DNA from 3 places in the Pedobacter sp. MR22-3 genome. Region 3 is predicted to be linked to each of the others. Evidence: riboswitches for the same ligand, from Rfam matches in the RefSeq annotation. Region 3 holds a riboswitch; each other region holds the start of a gene.

Region 1 (4,779 bases), on a different contig from region 3:
CCCTCTGGCGGTCAGTAATTTTTCATCCAGAATCCGCTTCAATAACTTTTGTGCATCATCAAAAAGTTTTTTGGCTTCGTCACCTACGTTTTTATCATCAAAGATTTTAGGATAGCTTCCGCGTAGTTCCCATGTGTGGAAAAACGGTGTCCAATCAATGTAAGGAACGAGTTCTTCTAATGGATAATGATCAAATACCCGGATTCCGGTAAATTCCGGTACAGGAAGATCTGGTTTAAAATCGATCTTAAATTTATTTTCCCGTGCCTGTTCAAGCGTTTTAAAGCGCTTATCAGAACGCTTGTTTAAATGCGCTTCGCGGGCTTTATCATATTCAGCCCTGATGCCTGCTACATAATCATCCTTTGTTTCCGGATTCATTAAGGTACTGCAAACTGTTACACTTCTGGAAGCATCAAGCACATGAATGGCTGGCCCTGAATAATTTGGAGCCACCTTAACAGCAGCATGAATTCTGGATGTAGTTGCACCACCAATAATCAATGGAATGGTAAAGCCTTCACGTTCCATCTCCTTGGCAAAGTGAACCATTTCGTCTAAAGATGGCGTAATCAATCCGCTTAGTCCAATAATATCTGCATTGATTTCTTTGGCTTTTTTGATGATTTCCTGTGCCGGAACCATCACGCCCATATCTACAATTTCAAAGTTATTACAGGCTAAAACTACGCCTACGATATTTTTACCAATATCATGCACATCACCTTTTACGGTAGCCATCAGCACTTTTCCGGCTGATGAACTTTGATTCTGATCCGGATTATCCAGTTTTTCCTGCTCAATGAACGGCAATAAATACGCCACAGCCTTTTTCATTACACGAGCAGATTTTACCACCTGGGGCAAAAACATTTTCCCGGCACCGAATAAATCACCAACAATATTCATCCCATCCATCAGCGGCCCTTCAATCACCTGAATCGGACGGGCATATTTCTGTCGTGCTTCTTCTACATCATCATCCAGGTATTCTACAATTCCTTTAACTAAAGAATGTGATAATCTTTCTTCCACTGAGCCCTTTCTCCATTCCTCATCCTTAACCACTTCCTTACCTTTTGATTTTACGGTATCGGCATATTCTACCAAACGTTCGGTGGCATCATCTCTCCGGTTGAGCAATACATCCTCTACACGTTCCAGAAGTTCAGGTGGAATTTCCTGGTAAACTTCGAGCATCCCTGCATTTACAATCCCCATATCCAGGCCTGCCTGAATGGCGTGATAGAGAAAAGCCGAGTGCATGGCTTCCCTAACAGTATTGTTTCCCCTGAATGAGAATGAAATATTAGAAACCCCGCCGCTCACTTTAGCATGCGGGAGATTTTCTTTGATCCAACGGGTGGCATTGATAAAATCAACAGCATAGTTATTGTGCTCTTCCAGTCCGGTGGCAACAGTTAAAATGTTTGGGTCGAAGATGATATCTTCCGCAGGAAATCCAATTTCATGCACCAAAATATCATAACTTCTTTTACAAATCTCTTTTCTGCGCTCGTAGTTATCGGCCTGGCCTTGTTCATCGAAAGCCATCACCACTACAGCAGCACCGTATTGCATAATTTTACGGGCACTTTCGCGGAATTTATCCTCGCCTTCTTTTAAAGAGATTGAATTCACAATTCCTTTTCCCTGCAGGCATTTCAAACCATTTTCAATCACCGACCATTTAGAGGAATCGACCATGATGGGCAACTTTGCAATGTCGGGTTCGGAGGCGATCAGGTTTAAAAATTTGGTCATGGCTGCTTCCGAATCCAGCATTCCCTCGTCCATGTTCACATCAATCACCTGTGCACCACCTTCAACCTGTTGCAAGGCCACGGCGAGCGCAGCTTCGTAATCACCCCCTAAAATCAGCTTCGAAAATTTAGGCGAACCGGTAATATTGGTTCTTTCCCCAACGTTTACGAAAATACTTTCAGGCGTAATGGTTACGGGCTCCAGGCCACTTAACCGCATAAACGGCTGAATTTCCGGAATTTTTCTTGGTGATGCTTTTCTGGCATTCGCCGCGATACAGCCGATATGTTCGGGCGTGGTACCACAGCAACCTCCTACGATATTAACAAAGCCAGAAGCGATAAAGTCATCTACTAAGTGTGCTGTCTCATGCGGTTGCTCATCATAAGCACCAAATTCATTGGGCAAACCTGCATTTGGATAGGCAGAAACGTAACATCCCGCTTTTGCGGCTAACTCTTCAATATGCGGACGCATTTCTTTCGCGCCCAATGCACAGTTGAAACCTATACTTAAAGGTTTTGCGTGCATCACTGAGTTTAAAAAAGCCTCGGCAGTTTGTCCGGATAGGGTCCGACCAGAAGCATCGGTAATCGTACCGGAAATCATAATCTCCAATTTACGGCCAATAACTTCTTCATATTTTTTGATGGCCACAATAGCCACTTTGGCATTCAGCGTATCGAAAATGGTTTCAATCAGCAATACATCTGAGCCCCCATCTACCAAACCGCGCACCTGCTCGTAATAAGCGGTCTCCAATTCATCAAAGTAAACCGCCCGGTAACCCGGATCATTTACATTGGGCGACATGGAAAGCGTTCTATTGGTTGGGCCAATGGCACCGGCAACGAAACACTTACGATCTGGATTAGCAGCCATAAACTCATCTGCCGCTTCCTTTGCCACTCTAGCACCTTCATAACTTAATTCATACGACAAATCTTCCATCTGGTAATCCGCCATGGAGATTCTTTGCGTACTAAAGGTATTGGTTTCGATAATATCTGCGCCAGCGGCTAAATATTCGAGATGTATGGCTTTGATAATATCCGGACGGGTGATGTTCAGCAAATCATTATTGCCTTTCACATCGCAAGGATGATCCTTAAACCGTTCCCCTCTAAAATCTTCTTCGGTAAGCGTATAACGTTGAATCATCGTGCCCATCGCACCATCGATGACTAAAATACGTTTTTCTAATTCTTCTCTTATGCTCATTCTGTTATTAGATGTGAGAGACGAGAGGAGTGATCTGAGAAATTAAGACATTTATAATTGGCCTCAAATCTCAAATCTAATTTCTCAAATCTCAAAAAAGCTTATTCAAAAAGTTGGCACATGGATCGTACTTCCTTAACTTATCTTTCTCCCGGTTAACCGAGATTAGAATGTAGCACCTTGTTGGCACAGGTTGCTAAGACTTCGTTGGGTCTAATCCCTCCGTCTTTCTTAATAAGCATACAAAAATGCAACAAAGCAACATCATTTCCAAAATTTATCGCTTCGCTGCCAAATAAAATTACAAAGGCCATGCAAATATGCACGGCCTTTAAAATATTGTTTTGTCATTAACCTGAAACCAGATAAATCCAGCGGTCAGAATTTAGTGAATTATCTTCTGCTACCGAAGAGACGTAGTAAAGAAACAAATAAGTTAATGAATGTGATATAAAGTGACAACGCACCCATTATTGCTAATTTTTTGCTGTCGGCCAATGCAATTTCATTTCCGCTTTCATCCAAACCTTCACCAATTCTTTTAATTTCCTGAACCTTATAAGCGGTAAGCGCAGTAAAAATAGCCACACCAACAAAGCCTAAAATGTAGTTCAGCGTTTCGCTGCCGATAAAGAAGTTGATCAGACTTACGATAACCAAACCGATTACGCCAGCCATTAGTATTGGTCCGAATTTACTTAAATCAACATCTGTAGTGTATCCCATGATAGCCATTACAGCAAAAATAACGGCTGCTGCAACGAAGCAAATGGCAATAGATGTTGTTGTGTAAATTAAAAGAATAAAGCCCAACATCACACCTGTTAGTAAAGAATACAACAGAAAAATACCCACTAATGCAGGGAAGGATAATCTTTGCATAGCAGCACCCATCAACATCACTAAACCCAGTGGCGCAAAGATGGCAATGTATCCAAATATGGTAAATCCTTTTTCAGCTACTAAATAGGATAAAATTCCTGGCGAATTTGCCAATACAAATGCAGAAGCGCTTGATATTAACAAAGCAACGAACATCCATAAGAATACGCTGGCAAAGAATTTTTTAGACACTGTGTTTTCCTGCACGAACACGCTATTGCCCTGATATTGATAATTTTGTTGTTCCATTTTTATTTGTGTATTTAAATAATTATAAAAATAATACTTTAATTCAGTCTTTTTGTCAGCAATTCTTCAACTTTTTTGAAGAACTGTAACGGTTTTAATGTACGCCAGGGCAGGTGATCGAAAGCACCTCCAAAATTAATGTAATAATCAATGTTGTTATCTTTAAACTCCCTGATAACATGTTCCTGGAAATTTACCCCAACAATCCAGCCATCTTCCACTTCCTGAAACCATTCTTCATAATAACTATCGTCTGATGAATGAAAGTTCAATACATTTTCTCCGATTAATACAAACTTATTAATGCCTTCATCCATCATGAGTTCCAAAATATCGCGTTTCAGCAACATGATGTCGTTGTTGATGGCATCATTCCATTCGCCGATAAACTCAATAATCGCGTAACCTCTATCATAATCCGCATACAATACTTTCATGTACAAGGTATTGGAACCAAACTCATCCCATTGCGGGTGCAACAGAAAATTATAGATCTGCTTATCAAAGTACAGTTCAGAGTATTCGGTATTGTAGAATGGCGATCGCTCATCCTCTGCCGAGATATAATCATCTCTCCACTGGTAATACGGCTCTATCTCGTGCATGTTTTTTTTAATTATTGAATGAGTGAATTTTGAATGAGAGAATGCTAAAATTACTTCC
Region 2 (4,779 bases), on a different contig from region 3:
TTTAAAATCTGATTGTAACTGTTCGTATTATATACACTGACATCAAAACGAAGTCGCTTGTTAAACAAAACAGCTTCGGCACCTAGCTCTGATGAAGTGGTGGTTTCAGATTTTAGATTCGGATCGAAATCTGTTCCGGACGGACTAAGCTGCGGACTTGCTCCAAACGGTGCAGAGAAACTGTAAGTATTGGTTAAACGATAAGGTGAGGTGTCCTTACCTACCTTAGACCAGCCACCACGTACTTTTGCGTAATCCAGCACCTCGCTTTTGATATCAAAAGCTTCAGTGAGCACTAAACTACCGTTGAAAGACGGATAAAAGTAGGAGCGGTTTTGAGCGGGCAAGGTGGATGACCAATCATTACGCGCCGTAATATTGGCAAAAAGGTAATTCCTAAAACCAATCTGACCGGATGCATAACCACTGTAAGACTTTAACTTACTGTAATTATTAGATGAGGTTAAGGGATCTCTGGAATTGTTTAACGTATACAATCCGGCAACAGCCAAACGGGGTGCACTTTGATCATTTTGTTCGATATAACTGGTCCGGATATTACCACCAAGCAACACATCTAAGCTAAAATCATCATTTAATTGCTTCGTATAATTTAATGTCGCATCCGTATTGTTTTCATTTACCGTAAAGGCACTTTCGGTATACGATCCAAATGGCGTTCCGTTAGTACCGTAGGCAATTTTAATTTTTCGGCGATCATTGTAATAATCTGTTCCTGTACGGAAATTGAAGTTCAATCCGTCAATAATTTTGTAGTTTAAACCTATACTTCCAATTAAACGGTTCCTGTTTTGAGACACCGTATTCTCATAAGCCACCCAATAAGGATTGCTGTAATAACTGTTGTTCCAATTAAAAGTATTACCATTCTCATCCAGGTAATTTTTCAATTGATTGATATCAACCTGTCTGCCAAACCACGCAAACTGCAACATGGTACTGGTTGATCTTGATCCGCCCGTTCCAGGCAGGTTGTCGGCACCAAGTTTACTATAATTGGCATTCGCGGTGATGGTGAGTTTAGGTGTTAAACGTAAAGTAGTATTTAAAGTGAATGAGTTTTTACCCTGACCTGAATTGGGTACGATACCGACCTGCTTAAGGTTGTTATAAGATAACCGGTAATCGAATTTCTCTCCTGCATCCTCAATTGAAATACCATTTGTTAAGGAGTAACCTGTTTGAAAGAAATCCCTTACGTTATCCGGATGGGCCACAAAGGGCACTGCTACACCTTTCGAAAAGAACTGCGGAATCAACCTGCCATCCATTCTGGGCCCCCAGCTTTCATCAACCCCATCATTTACGCCGGCACCTTTTCCATCCACATAGCTGAATTTACCTTCCGATCCCTGTCCGAATACATCCTGATATTTTGGTAAGGTTAATATACTTTCGATCACGCCATTCGAGTTTAAAGAAATACCCAAACCTTTTTTAGATTTTCCTGATTTTGTTTTAATGATAATCACACCTGCTGCTGCCCTTGAACCATATAAAGCGGCCGCATTCGGACCTTTTAACACACTGATGGATTCGATATCATTAGGGTTAATATCTGAAATGGCATTGGCGTAATCTCTCGCCCCCGCCGAATTAAGCTGTGAATTATCTACCGGAATCCCATCTACAACAAAAAGAGGCTGATTATTTCCGGCAATAGAAGTTTCCCCTCTAATTACCACACGGGAAGATCCCATATCACCCTGGCTATTGGTTACCCTTACCCCGGCTACTTTACCGGCAAGTGCATTTACCAGATTGGTTTCCCGCGCTTCAGTTAAACTTTCCCCTTTTAATTCCTGAACGGCATAACCTAACGATTTTTTCTGTTTAGTGATACCTAAAGCCGTTACCACCACTTCATCTAATGCATTTTCTCCGTCACTTAAGGTTACATTTAATGCATTCGAACTTTCGGTAACCACCACTTCCTTAGTTGTAAAACCAATATAAGAGAAAACCAATGTACCTTTTCCATTAATTGTAATGCTGAATGCGCCACTATTATTGGTGGTTACGGCTTGCTTGGTTTCCTTAACAAATACTGAAACTCCGGGCAATGTTTCTCCTGAAGCACCTTTAACCGTACCGGAAATACTGATGTTTTGGGCATGCACGAGTGACGAAAGCAAGAGCAAGCATACGATTGCCAACAGCTTAATTTTTTTGAACATAATCAATTTATTAATAATGAGATGAATGAAGGATGTAAAAATCAGGGCAAAGCAATTCCACTTCGCTTACCGGCGAATTTTTTACAAACGTGAATACTTAATGATTTAAATTATTGGGTTTGGTATTTATAGCCTCATACAGCAACAAATACCCTCACGCATTCGAAGACTTAAAAAGGTTTTTAAATGCCCTGATTGAGTAGATTGTTTTTTGTTAGTTTTTTCCATCAAATTGTTTTTAACGATATACCTTATACTTAGCATTTCCGGTAAAGCTGATTTACAAAAAAAGCACGCCCGTAAAATCAGGAGTGCTCTCATATAATATTAATACTTTGCATTCAACTGACTTAACTTACCCAAATTACTTCGGGATGGAATTAGCACCATATCCAATTCAGGCTGGTTGCTAAGGTTTCGCAGGGCCATTCCCTCCACCTTTCTTGATAAGCATTTTAAAATAACTGCGGCAAAGATAATATAAAAATCATAATGACTACAAATTCTATAGATTTTATTGAAAATATTTTTTCCATGCTTTTATGATGCTTACATTTGTCTCGTTATCAATAGATCTCAAATATCACATGAATATAAAATCATTACTATTTCTGCTACCGGCTTTTATGTTGTCGCAGACTTTACAAGCACAAACACAGAAAAAACAATCAGCCACTGCCCATAAATTAACTACATCCTTTGTTCCGAACGGCAAATGGCGGGGTGTGTTTGAAATTAAACCTGGAGTTGAAGTTCCCTTTAATTTTGAAATTACTAAAAGCGATACAAAGCCACACTTAATATTTTTGAATGGTGAAGAACGCTTTGATGGTGGCGTGGTTAAACAAACTGCAGATTCCATTCTGGTTGCGTTGGATCAGTTTGACAATGAACTTGCCTTCAAAATCACAGGTGATTCGCTGGTTGGAACGCTTAGGAAACAAGATGGCTCCGGTAAACCTTTGGCCGTAAATGCAACCAGAGGGAATCCATATCGTTTCAAACCTAACGGCAAAAATCCAGCAGCTGATTTCTCTGGCAAATATGATATCACTTTTAAATCGCCTACCGGAAAAGATGAAAATGCAGTCGGATTGTTTAAACAGAACGGTAATAAAATCACCGGGACTTTTTTAAGGGTAACGGGCGATTCACGTTACCTGGAAGGAATAGTGGAAGGCAATGATTTTTATTTATCCAGCTTTATTGGCTCTAGTCCATCCTATTACAAAGGAAGTTTTTCAAAAGACGGAACCATAACAGGAGAAACGGTGAGTGCCAGGGGAAATACACCCTTCACAGGCAAACAAAATCAAAACGCGGCCTTACCTGATGCCTATAAATTAACCTTTTTAAAGGATGGATACAAAACACTTGATTTCTCCTTTCCTGATGTAAACGGGAAAAAGGTATCGCTCAGTGATGAGAAATTTAAAAATAAGGTGATCATTCTTACCATTACAGGCACCTGGTGCCCAAATTGTGTAGATGAGGCTTCTTTTATTGCACCATGGTACAAGGAAAACCGTAATCGCGGCGTTGAAGTTATCGGCATTCATTATGAAAGACAACTGGATTCAGCCTACGTGCGGAAGGCCTTAACCCGGTTCAGGGATAAGTTTGATATCCAATATGATCAGGTAATTGCTGGCACACCCGATAAAAAAATAGTATCTGAATCTTTACCAGCCCTGAATAATTTCATCTCTTTCCCAACCACCATCATCATTAATAAAAAAGGAGAAGTGGCACAGATTCATACGGGTTACAGCGGACCAGCAACCGGCCAATATTATACCGATTTTGTAAAGGAGTTTAATGCTGAAATAGATGGACTGCTGAAAGAATAGTTTGAATAATTACATCGTAATTAAATAAATACAAAATAATAATCGTTAAACCAACGATTATTATTTATTTTGGTCTTCGCATTTCCAACCAAATAGCTGCAGACCCATGAAGTTTTACCTTAGATTCTACGTTTTATTTGCTATACTTTTTACTGCCACAGCCAGTTTAATGGCCAAAGAAAATAAGTTAACGGATGAGCCGGATTCTGCCTATCTGTTTGCTTACAATGCCAATGGCTTGCGCTTTGCCTGGAGTCGTGATCAGACCAACTGGACACCAATCGGAAAGGATTACCTGTTTTTGAAAAGCGATTATGGCAGGTGGGGAAGTGAAAAAAAAATGATTTCACCCTATGTCATCAGGGGAAGAAATGGTGAATGGGTTTGTGCGTGGGAATTAAATGATCAGACCAATCAGTTTGCCATAGCCACTTCCAAAAACTTAATCAACTGGGGGCCCCAGCATTATCCATATGTTGCCATGGGGAAAAATGTATTAAAGCCTGTTGTTGATTATAACCAGCTGAAAGATGAATATTCCATCACTTATGCTGATGTGGAAGGCAAGCATTTTCAAACCAGAACGAAGGATTTTATTGCTTATGAAAAAGCTGTTGAAGTACCATTATCCGCATTTAATGCTGAGGATAAAACAGCAAATATTTCTGGTCATACCATTGGGCAATCTCATTATGTGGCTTGGTCAGTAATCAAGAACCTTCAAAAAGCCT
Region 3 (4,779 bases):
TTTTTGCCGTTTTTTAAAGCAGTGGTTACAATTTCATAAGCGGCATCAGCATCATTAATCAGTTCCACTACTGTATTGATTTCTGAATTATTCAGAATCTCATGGCGGTCTGTCGTAAATAAATGTTGATCGAGCGTACGTTTTTTCTTTGGATTTTTTATAGCGATTTTTATGATTTCCAGGTTAAGGTTCTGACTCTGGATAATATCTAATAATCCCTGGCCTACCACTCCGAAGCCAAATAAACCGATTTTTAAATTTTTACTCATGGTGTTTTATAGTGTATTAGGTAGCGATTATCAAGTATCAGGACTTGTGCTCAAAGCGCTTTTCGCTACTATTTTTTTGTGAACTTCTATTTGATACGGAAACACAGATTTTCACAGAATTAGATTCCTTATTTACGTGATTCAGTGTTTTCGTGTCTGATTAATATTTTTTAATTCGTTTAGCCTGGCTTTTATTCAATCTTTTACCCTCTACTTTATCAGGCCGTATGCTGTAGCTTAATAATTTTCTTATCCCTGCTTTCTCTGATAAAGTTGCCGATGATGTTGGTTAAGGCATTGGTTTCAATTAAAAAACCATCATGACCATATTCAGAATGAATCACCGCGAATGTTGCATCATTGATCTGATCTGCCAGGTATTTTTGCTCTGACACCGGAAAAAGAAAGTCATTTTCGATACCAATAACTAAGGTATTTGCTTTAATTAATTTTAGAGCTTCAGCAATACTCTTTCTGTTGCGTCCTACATTGTGGCTGTCCATAGCTTTGGTCAAATAATAGTAACTGTAAGCGTTGAAGCGTTTAATCAGCTTCTCACCCTGATAATTCTGATAGGAGGAGGCCCGGAAATGATCCGTTTTATCATTTACACTTTCCACCTGTGTACTGCCATAAGCATGGTAGGTTCTGTAACTCAGGAGTGCAATACTTCTGGCGGTTTTTAAACCTTTACTGCCGCCATCGGGCTGGTTGGCAAAGAAAGTCCTGTCTGTGGTAATGGCCAGTCGCTGACTTTCATTAAAGGCAATGCCCCAGGGCGAATGTACCGCGTTGGTGGCCACTAAAATCAGATTTTCAATTCTGGAAGGTTCGATAATTCCCCATTCCACAGCCTGTTGTCCGCCCAATGAACCACCAATCAGTAATTTAATGGAATCGATGCCTAAATGCCTGGCCAGCAACTGATGTGCGGCAACAAAATCGCGGATGGTAAATGGTGGAAAAGATAAATAGTAAGGCTGGCCGGTTACCGGATTAATGCTTAACGGATTGGTTGTTCCATAATTCGAGCCTAAAACATTGGCGCAAACAATATAATGATCTTCTGGGTTAAACAGTGCGTTTTGTCCGAACAAACCTTCCCACCATTCAAATACATCAGCATTGGCTGTCAGCGCGTGACATACCCAGATCACATTGTCTTTATTGGCATTTAGTTTACCATATGTTTGATAGGCGATTTGCAGATTCCGAATTTTTTTCCCGTTTTCCAGCTTAAATGGCTTGGTATAATGATATGTTGATGCAGTGCTCATGGTAAAATTGTAATGTTGTAAAATGAATAGGTACTAAGCTTACAGGGATTCCTGACTGATTTTTGATCCAATAGCCGCAAAAGCCTGTTCAAAATCTGCTTTAATATCATCAATATGCTCTATACCTACGGAAACCCTTAGTGCATTTGGTTTAACGCCGGCCGCCAGTTGGGCTTCATCACTTAATTGCTGGTGTGTGGTGGCTGAAGGCTGGATAATTAAAGTTTTAGCATCACCTACATTAGCTAAATGAGAAACCAGTTTCAAACTATCTATAAGCTGAGAGGCATTTTCCTTGCTTCCGTTCAATTCGAAAGATAAAACGCCACCAAAGCCGTTGCTTAAGTATTTCTTGGCCAGGTTATGGTATGGACTACTGGATAAACCAGGATAATGTACTTCTTTAACCAAAGGATGATTTTCCAGCCAGGTAGCCAGCTCAAGTGCATTGTCTACATGACGTTGAACGCGGAGTGATAATGTTTCTAATCCCTGTAATAAGAGGAAAGAATTAAAAGGAGACAGGGCAGGTCCCAGATCCCTTAAGCCTTCTACCCGGGCGCGAATAATAAACTGGATGTTACCAAACGGACCTCCGATACCAAAAACATCGTTAAAAACTAATCCGTGGTAACCTTCTGATGGCGCTGTAAACTGCGGAAATTTTCCATTGCCCCAGTTGTAATTTCCACCATCAATGATCACACCGCCAATGCTGGTACCATGACCGCCGATCCATTTAGTAGCAGATTCTACTACAATGTTTGCTCCATGCTCCAGTGGTTTAAATAAATATCCACCTGCACCAAAAGTATTGTCTACAATAAAAGGAATATCATGTGTTTTGGCAATGGCCGCAATTTTTTCAAAATCAGGAATGCTGAAGGCCGGATTGCCAATGGTTTCCAGGTAAATGGCTTTGGTTTTCTCTGTGATTTTTTGTTCAAACTCTTCAGGAACATCCGGGTTTGCAAAATCAACGTGAATGCCCAGACGTTTAAATGCAACCTTAAACTGGTTGTAGGTTCCGCCATATAGATGTGATGACGAAACAATCTGATCTCCGGCCGCTAAGATATTATGCAGGGCGATAAATTGTGCCGCCTGGCCTGATGCTACCGCCAGTGCGGCTACACCACCTTCCAAAGCGGCGATTCTTTTTTCAAAAACATCAGTTGTAGGGTTCATCAGCCGGGTATAGATGTTTCCAAACTCTTTTAAAGCAAACAGGTTAGCACCATGTTCCGCATTCTTAAATCCATAAGAGGTGGTCTGATAAATGGGAACCGCTCTGGAACCTGTTGTAGGGTCTACTTCCTGACCAGCATGCAACTGAAGCGTTTCAAATTTATATGATGTTGACATAATTTTCTAATAATTAAGGTTAAAGTAATGAGTGGAATGAGCGGACAAATCAGAAAAGTAAATTATCCTGCAGGGCGTATCCCGGTTAACCGGGACCTTCCAATTTGAAAAGAAACAAGAGAGGAAGATTTTTAAATTACCGTATGCAACAGCACATACGGGACATATACATCACATTGCAGCACACCAACAGTTTAATGGAAACATTTGCTGTTTGTTGTTTCAGACTAGTGCCGTCGTGAGATAGAAGATTTAAAGTATTCATCAGTTTAAATTTATATCACCGGTTAACTCCATGTTATCCGGTCAGGAATTGGCACCTTCTCTTTCTGAGGGTTGCCAGTGGGTCACGGAGCCAGTCTCTCGCCACTTCTTTATAAATCAATCCGATTCAGATTGACTTTTATTTAGTGATTTACCAAATAATATTTCAAATGTCTGAAATAATTTTAAAACAACAAAATTTAATTCTGATTTTTTATTAAATAAATCCAATTACATGTTGTAATCATAAAACGATTGTTCAGGTAAGTTTATTTAACATTAAAATTTTATGTTTGTATAACCTATCTCATCTATATGAAAAACGCTAAAATGATTTGTCTGGCCCTTTCACTGACCATGGCAAGTTTTACCACAGTTAACGCACAATTCGGCGGATTAAAAGACAAATTATTAAAAGTTGGAACTGCACAGGGGGCTAAGGCTTTAGGTGTGGATAAATTTCTGAAACAACCCGGTGCCATTACCACAAGTTTTGAAGACGTAAACCGCGAGGGAGAAATGATGCCAGATTTTAAGGCCACACTCAAGGCACAACCACTATATCTCTTACCAAAGAATCCGGAAGGAGGATACCTGCTTTGTGAAGGACTTTATGAAATGACGAATAAAAGTTATTACTTGATGGCTGGTACCTTCGCCCCGTCAAAAGGAGATGGCTATATGTTTGCTCCGGTATTGGGCTCAAAAGAAGATGTTGTGATTGCGATCATTAAAAGTGCAGAAAAGCACCCTGAAGTAGAACAACATGATATTCAGGCTTTATTATGGACCATCATAGCACGCACTAAATTTGCAAGTTACAGCGGGCAGGTAAAAGTTACCGCATTAAAATTATTGACGCCAAAACAGATCACCATGTTAGAAGGCGGCGCATTAGGTGTGCTGCCCTTTGATGTAATGGAAAAAGCCAAAGACCAGTTGCCATCTGGTTTAAAGGCAGTTTTTGAAGCTGAAAACAATATTCGCCAGCTCGTTTCTTCAGGAAATTATACCTATGCTGATTTGGAACGGTATGCAATTATTGCCGGTATGGCCCCGCAAAGAGCAGATGTGCCCAGCGGTATCTGGACCAAACATCCTGATGGATATTATGTGCGTTATTTTCCTTCGGGCTATTCTACCACACGCGTACAGGTATATGTGCCAAAAGAATTGCTTGCTTCAGGAACAAAATTGGTTTATGATGCAGCTGGTGATATCGCCTGCCCTGCAAATACAGGTTCTCAACGTTTAGCACAAACCAATGAGCCTTTAAATGCAGACTATGCGAAGAAGTTGGTTACTGTTTGTAACCCAAAATAGGTTTTTAGTTCTATAAGGTTTTAAACCTTATAGAACTGTAGAATTTAGGCCAGCGCCTGTGCTAAATCGGCGATAATATCGTCAACATGCTCCAATCCAACAGAAATTCTTAACAGATTTTTTGGTGTTTTACTGTCTGGTCCTTCAACAGAGTAGCGGTGCTCGATTAAGCTTTCCACACCGCCCAGACTGGTAGCTTGCGCAAATAATTTCACTTTATTCACTACTTTACTGGTTGCGTCCACGTCGCCCTTAACTAAAAAAGACATCATGCCGCCAAA

The links. Region 3 has a riboswitch for S-adenosylmethionine ahead of OQ267_RS18905 (O-acetylhomoserine aminocarboxypropyltransferase/cysteine synthase family protein). Riboswitches for the same ligand answer to the same signal wherever they lie in the genome.
Region 1: it holds a riboswitch for S-adenosylmethionine, as region 3 does, so the genes downstream of both, metH (methionine synthase) here and OQ267_RS18905 (O-acetylhomoserine aminocarboxypropyltransferase/cysteine synthase family protein) in region 3, are expected to answer to the same signal.
Region 2: it holds a riboswitch for S-adenosylmethionine, as region 3 does, so the genes downstream of both, OQ267_RS04960 (SusC/RagA family TonB-linked outer membrane protein) here and OQ267_RS18905 (O-acetylhomoserine aminocarboxypropyltransferase/cysteine synthase family protein) in region 3, are expected to answer to the same signal.

The regions. Positions count from the first base shown of each region.
Region 1 covers NZ_JAPIVF010000008.1:118,469-123,247, forward strand. The annotation lists gene metH (methionine synthase) at 1-2,985, opposite strand, end outside; SAM riboswitch class I at 3,123-3,226, opposite strand; gene OQ267_RS19835 (Bax inhibitor-1 family protein) at 3,379-4,116, opposite strand; gene OQ267_RS19840 (hypothetical protein) at 4,155-4,721, opposite strand.
Region 2 covers NZ_JAPIVF010000002.1:279,495-284,273, reverse strand. The annotation lists gene OQ267_RS04960 (SusC/RagA family TonB-linked outer membrane protein) at 1-2,198, opposite strand, end outside; SAM riboswitch class I at 2,546-2,651, opposite strand; gene OQ267_RS04955 (peroxiredoxin family protein) at 2,786-4,048, shown strand; gene OQ267_RS04950 (alpha-L-arabinofuranosidase C-terminal domain-containing protein) at 4,155-4,779, shown strand, end outside.
Region 3 covers NZ_JAPIVF010000007.1:220,346-225,124, reverse strand. The annotation lists gene OQ267_RS18915 (homoserine dehydrogenase) at 1-269, opposite strand, end outside; gene OQ267_RS18910 (homoserine O-acetyltransferase family protein) at 488-1,546, opposite strand; gene OQ267_RS18905 (O-acetylhomoserine aminocarboxypropyltransferase/cysteine synthase family protein) at 1,586-2,911, opposite strand; SAM riboswitch class I at 3,184-3,294, opposite strand; gene OQ267_RS18900 (hypothetical protein) at 3,491-4,498, shown strand; gene OQ267_RS18895 (trans-sulfuration enzyme family protein) at 4,543-4,779, opposite strand, start outside.